Linked DNA regions of Peribacillus simplex NBRC 15720 = DSM 1321. The protein of the gene in region 1 interacts with the protein of each later gene in a pairwise test. Links are inferred from orthologs where the notes say so. Each region holds a gene or a part of one and is shown in the gene's direction. Other genes may lie near its edges.

Region 1 (3,363 bases):
ACACACAAGGTGAAATCGACCAAAGTAAATTTTCCGATCATATCCAGGCAGTGGCAGCATTAAGGAAAGCGGGACATGAAGTTGTCCTTGTTTCATCAGGTGCTGTAGCGACAGGTTTTCGCAAGCTCGGCTACCCTACGAGACCTGTCACACTCAAAGGAAAACAAGCTGCTGCAGCTGTAGGGCAAAGTCTATTGATTCAATCATATATGGAACAATTAGGGCACTTTGGAATCGTTCCGGCGCAGATTTTATTAACAAGGAAAGATTTCTCGAAAAAAGATAGATATAAAAATGCATATGCGACATTGATGGAATTGCTTGAACGCGGCATCCTTCCGATTATAAATGAAAATGATACAGTATCGGTCGAGGAGTTGACTTTTGGTGATAATGATATGCTATCCGCCTTAGTAAGCGGTTTAGTCCACGCCACCAACTTGATCATATTAACGGACATTAATGGGCTCTATGATTCCAATCCACAGACAAATCCAGGGGCGAAACGATTTGAAAAGTTATCCGAAGTAACGGCGGATTTATTGCAAATGGCAGAAGGCGCAGGATCTAATGTCGGAACCGGGGGTATGAAATCGAAGCTGATTGCAGCGCAAACTGCATTGTCTCTTGGGGTGAAAGTATTCATCGGATCAGGTTTTGGGAGCGATAAACTTCTAACAATCCTTGAAGGCAATGGTGATGGCACGTATATTGGGAATGATGTCATGACGACAGTAACGAAAAACAAACAATGGATATCCCTTCACTCACAAGTATCTGGGAAAATTTTCGTTGATGAAGGTGCCGAAAGGGCTTTAGTTTCTAATGGCAGCAGTCTGCTGCCAGCTGGAATTTATGAAATTAAAGGAGTCTTCAATAAGGGGGATGTTGTCGAAGTCTTTGGTGCAAATGGATTATTGGGGCGGGGTGAGGTCCTTTATTCCGACGAAGAATTAAAACAGGCGATGGGAAAGAGGACATCCGAGCTTGTGATCACTTCCATAGAAGTGATCCATCGCGATAAATGGGTGAAAGCATAGATAATCAATATTAGAGAAAGAAAAGGGGGCATTTGGAAATGAGTGAAGTGACGGCGAAAGGAAAGGCAGCCAAAAAAGCCAGTTATCAGCTAATCGGATTGACGACGGAAAAGAAGAATGAGGCACTTGGAAAAATTGCTAAGCAACTTATTATCGATAAAGATTTTTTGATAAAAGAAAACCAAAAGGATCTGGAAGAAGGCAGGATAAAAGGCTACAGTGAGTCTACATTAGATCGGATTATGTTAAATGTTAACCGTATTGATGACATGGCAGCGGCAATTATGCTTTTGATCGATTTAAATGATCCGATTGGGGAACAATTGGAGACGATCGAAAAAGAGAATGGTTTATTGATTAAAAAGTTACGGGTGCCGATCGGGGTAATAGGGATGATTTATGAAGCCAGGCCGAACGTGACCATTGATGCAGCTACATTGTCCTTGAAAACGGGGAATGCCGTCCTATTAAGAGGCAGCTCGTCAGCCAAATACTCCAATATGGCACTAGTCTCCTCCATTCATAAAGCATTGGAGAATACGGAGATTCCTGTAGAAGCAGTTCAGTTGATCGAGGATACGAGTCGTGAAACCGCTAAGGAACTTTTTCACCTTAATGAGTATTTAGATGTGTTGATTCCTCGCGGTGGAAAGAATTTAATTGAAACTGTTATTAAGGAGTCAACTGTTCCCGTCCTTGAAACAGGAGCAGGCAATTGCCATATCTTCATCGATCAGACCGCAGATATCACGATGGTCGAGAAAATTGTCTTAAACGGTAAAACTCAGCGTCCATCCGTATGCAATGCTATCGAGGGGCTTCTAATTCATGAAAAATGGTTTGAAGAAAATGGAGTGAGAATTTTGGAACTCCTGGACGAAAAGGGTATTGAAGTATATGGAGATGAAGCGGTTTGCAGCGCCTTTCCGAGAGCGAAAACGGCTACGGAGGAAGATTGGTCAACTGAGTATCTGGCTTTAAAAATCAGCGTGAAAACTGTAAAAGGTGTATTCGATGCGATTGAACACATTAACCGATACGGTACCAAGCATTCTGAAGCAATCCTAACGAGGGATGAACAAAACGCTTCCGCATTTTTGAATAAAGTAGATGCCGCAGCAGTTTATCACAATGCTTCCACCCGTTTTACCGACGGCTTTGAATTCGGTTATGGAGCAGAAATCGGCATTTCCACACAAAAGCTGCATGCACGTGGACCAATGGGTTTACCGGCCTTAACATCAAGCAAGTACTTCATTTATGGCCAGGGGCAAATCCGGGAGTGAAATTCATTTCTTTCATGGAAGGTTATTAAAACTCATTTAAGGGTATTGTATATTACATTACTTTTAAAGGAGCAGATACCATGGACAAGAGGTTTATAGCAATATATGAAAATGAAAATGAAGCGACTTCAGCAGTCAAAAATTTAAAGGAACAAGGATATACATCCGATCAAATATCAATAGTGGCGAAAAACATTGATAAATTACCCAATGAAGCCGAGGAAGTCAGCCCGGCAAAGACTGATGGATTAGTAGCTGGGGCAGCAGCGGGTGGAGCTGTCGGATTGACGGGCCTGCTTATTGGTATGAGTGCATTAGCCATACCAGGAATTGGTCCGATATTGGCAGCAGGACCAATTTTCGCCACTTTTGGCGGAGCCGCAGCCGGGGTAGCATCGGAAGCAGGCGGATTGAGAAAGCCATTATTGGGTATTGGAGTGGAGGAAGCCGAAGTCGATCAATATGTGGAGGATATTAAAGAAGGGAAAATCCTTGTCATCGCCGATCCTCTATAAGTTCGTAAGTAAAACCACCTTGAATGAACAGATTTACGAAGTTTGACAACTGAGCTCAATGCCCACAAAAACTCAAAATTAATATTTTTTGAAAAACCCCGTTCAGGATTTCTTGAACGGGGTTAATATGTTTGTAGACTAATTTTATTGTCAGTAACTATAAAATCAAAAGGAATTCCACATTTGTATGAAGAATAAATGGAATATAGTCCTATTAGCGAGAAAGGAAGGGGAATTATGGAAAATAAAATAAATGATGATGCCACTTTAAGAAATTAAAGAGGATTTTATTCATGATGATTTTTACCTTAAGAATCATTATACTGATGTTAATGTTATAAAGCGTATTCTAGTGAGGAAAAGCAAGTTTTAATGAGTTGAATGACTATTCTTTATTGTGATATGTAGGTACCAACCGAAATCGTTGGGTTTTAAATGAAAAGTGAAAAGGCTGTTTATTGATGAAAAAACCCACGATAACAGGGTTTTTTATTTTTCAAAGTCATTTTATAAAGTGAAATA
Region 2 (3,187 bases), 3.5 Mb from region 1 along the record:
GTCATGCTCATTATTACATTTATAATTCTGTTCACCATCAATATCTTACAATGGTGGACCGGCAAAAGATATTCAGGGAAGTAGGAGGGGACATGATGGAAAATGATAATTCAGTGGTTGCTAATAAAACGAATCACTCAGTCATTTTTATGAGAAACGCAACAAAAGAGCCTAAATCCATACAGTGGGTCCTTATTTCCATTGTATTGCTATTTCTGACTTTATTTTTAGTTGTCCCATTAATCGCGATCTTTGTAAAGGCCTTTGAAAAAGGTGCCGAAGCTTATTTTGCGGCCATTACCCATCCTGATGCCTTGGCTGCAATTAAATTAACATTGATCGTTGTCCTCATCACTTTGCCACTCAATGCCATATTTGGTGTAGTTGCTGCGTGGACCATAACAAAATATGATTTTAAGGGAAAAAACTTCTTAATAACATTGATAGATTTGCCTTTTTCCGTTTCACCCGTCATTGCTGGGTTGATTTTTGTCCTTCTGTTTGGCTTACATGGAACACTTGGTCCACTGCTGCAATCCTTTGACATTAAAGTGATTTTTTCAATACCGGGGATTGTCATCGCCTCCATTTTCATTACCTTCCCATTCATTGCGCGTGAATTGATTCCGCTCATGCAAAGTCAGGGGACGTCTGAAGAAGAGGCCTCACTCACGCTGGGTGCGGGAGGGTTTAAGACATTTTGGTATGTGACGCTTCCAAATATAAAATGGGGACTTCTATATGGAGTCATCCTTTGCAGTGCAAGGACAATCGGGGAGTTTGGAGCTGTATCGGTCGTATCGGGCCATATAAGGGGCATGACCAATACGATGCCGCTTCATATTGAAATCTTATACAATGAATATCAATTTTCGGCTGCCTTTGCCGTTGCATCCCTGATGTCCATTTTTGCAATTATAACCTTGATCATTAAAAGTTTCATAGAATGGAAAACGGACTTTAAATCAACCAAAGCGAGTTAGGAGGAATGAAATGAGTATCATCATTGAAAATGTTACAAAATATTACGGTTCTTATCAAGCACTCCAAAACATCAATTTGGAAATAAAGAGCGGTGAACTCGTAGCCCTTCTTGGCCCTTCTGGATCGGGAAAAACGTCATTACTGCGTATCATCGCGGGTCTTGAACAAGCAGAGTACGGAAAGATCCTCTTCAATGAAGAGAATTACACGCATAAGCATGTAAAAGATAGAAATGTGGGTTTCGTCTTTCAGCATTATGCCCTTTTTCGTAATATGACCATTTTTGATAATATCGCCTATGGATTAAAGGTCCGTCCTAAAAAAATAAGGCCCAGTAAAGAAGTTATTGAACAAAAGGTTACTGAATTGCTTCAGCTCGTCAAGCTGGAAGGATATAAAGATCGTTATCCATCCCAATTATCAGGCGGCCAGCGCCAGCGTGTCGCATTGGCAAGGGCACTTGCGGTTGAACCGAATATCCTTTTGCTTGATGAACCATTCGGGGCATTGGATGCCAAGGTTCGCAAAGAACTTCGGCGTTGGCTAAGAAGGCTTCATGATGAATTCAATGTTACGAGTGTGTTCGTGACGCATGATCAGGAAGAGGCGATGGATGTTGCTGATCGGGTCGTAATCATGAATGAAGGGAAAATTGAACAGATTGGAACTCCGGAAGAAGTATATGATCACCCGGAAAATCCCTTTGTTTATGATTTTCTCGGCAGTGTCAATCTTTTCAAAGGCAATGTTCATCAAGGTAAATTGGTAACTGGGAATGTGGAAATGAATGCCCCGGGCAGCGAAGATGGTGTGGGCACTGGTTATGTAAGGGCTCATAACTTTATCATAGAAAGAGAAACATCCGAAAAGGATTCGATTGCATCCATAATTGACCACATCCATACAATTGGCCCCATCGTCCGGATAGAAGTCATTCGTCAGGATACAAACGAACCGCTGGAAATCGAACTGACGAAAGAACAATATTTGAATCTGGAGATAAGCAAAGGCGAAAGTGTATTTGTTCGACCAAAAGAAATGAAGGTTTTTGTCGACTATATGGCTGGAATTTAAGAATGGGTCGAATATTGACGGAAAAACCGCTGATGAGCGGTTTTTTTTGTTTTTTTAATGGGGATGCCAGCGGACCTTCCTTTATGTAAGGAAAATAAGCTGCAATCTGTTTCAAAAGGGCTTCCATACATTCGAAAATGGTCAGTTTTAATCTGCCAATAGTCTGTGGTCCCTTGGTGCTAAACACTAGATAGAAAGTCTTGCATCAAAATAAGAAGGTTATTATGTAAAAAAATGGTTGTTTTATCACACGAAAAAGTCGAATTTTTATGTTTTATGTTAAAATTGAAATATAATTGTAATATTGCTATTACGCATTTGACAAAATCTGATGATATACTACGACTTAGATGAAAACATAGTAGAGTTTAAGAAATGTATTTTATATAATTACAATCTTAGAAAATTACATAAAGAGTAAAAAAAATAGAGAAGAGTTCCCAGCAATTTATTTTGACTAATAATTTTTCATAGAGAAAAAGAAGTGGGTCGATGGAAATGCAAGGGGAGGAAAGCAGGGGAAATGAGTTTGAAGAAAAAACTTATCGTATTGAACACGACAATTATGCTTGGATTAGGGAGCGCTTTTGCCATACCATCTGTAAAAGCTGAATCTATCTCGGATATTCAATCGCAACGCACAGGAATACAATCAGATATTTCAGAGGCAGAACAAGTTATTCAGGAATTGAAAAAAGAACAAACGAAAATGAATTCCCAAATTGCCCAGATAGAATCGGCAATGAAAGAAAATGACCAAAAAATCAAAGATACTAAACAAGAAATTAAAGACACCGAAAAAGATATAGATTCTTTAAAGAAAGAAATTAAAGCCTTGGAAGAAAGAATCGCAAAACGCGAGGAAGTCTTGAAAGAGCGCGCCCTTTCATTCCAAGAGAGCGGCGGGGACGTTGAGTACCTAGAAGTTGTTTTAGGTTCTAAAAACTTTGGTGAATTCGTTAATCGTGTGGGAGCGGTAGCCACTATCGTGGAAGCTGACCAACAGATTCTTAGCGAGCAGGAAGCGGATAAAGCTGACTTAGAAAAAAAACAAGAGACTGTTGAGAAAAAATTGCAAAGCCTTAAGGATATGGAAGTAGAGCTGAAAGGCATGCAATCTCAAATTGAA

The links. Proteins that work in one complex are often made in the same cells at the same time.
Region 2: the proteins of BS1321_RS23000 (region 1) and BS1321_RS05730 interact in binary tests that used the Escherichia coli proteins (3 or more experiments, as listed by UniProt). The link is inferred for Peribacillus simplex NBRC 15720 = DSM 1321 from one-to-one orthologs.

The regions. Positions count from the first base shown.
Region 1 is NZ_CP017704.1:4,749,805-4,753,167, forward strand. What follows is about bases 244-3,202. They hold BS1321_RS23000 (glutamate-5-semialdehyde dehydrogenase), read left to right. Parts: upstream 244-1,078; coding sequence 1,079-2,326; downstream 2,327-3,202. Other genes in these bases: proB (glutamate 5-kinase), read left to right, coding at 244-1,040; BS1321_RS23005 (general stress protein), read left to right, coding at 2,407-2,841. In the rest of the region: more of proB, read left to right, coding at 1-243. UniProt on the Escherichia coli protein: Catalyzes the NADPH-dependent reduction of L-glutamate 5-phosphate into L-glutamate 5-semialdehyde and phosphate. The product spontaneously undergoes cyclization to form 1-pyrroline-5-carboxylate.
Region 2 is NZ_CP017704.1:1,227,381-1,230,567, reverse strand. The notes cover bases 243-3,025. They hold BS1321_RS05730 (sulfate/molybdate ABC transporter ATP-binding protein), read left to right. Parts: upstream 243-993; coding sequence 994-2,058; downstream 2,059-3,025. Other genes in these bases: BS1321_RS05725 (C40 family peptidase), read left to right, coding at 2,582-3,025; cysW (sulfate ABC transporter permease subunit CysW), read left to right, coding at 243-983. Also shown: sulfate ABC transporter permease subunit CysT, read left to right, coding at 1-84; more of cysW, read left to right, coding at 150-242; more of BS1321_RS05725, read left to right, coding at 3,026-3,187. UniProt on the Escherichia coli protein: Part of the ABC transporter complex CysAWTP involved in sulfate/thiosulfate import. Responsible for energy coupling to the transport system.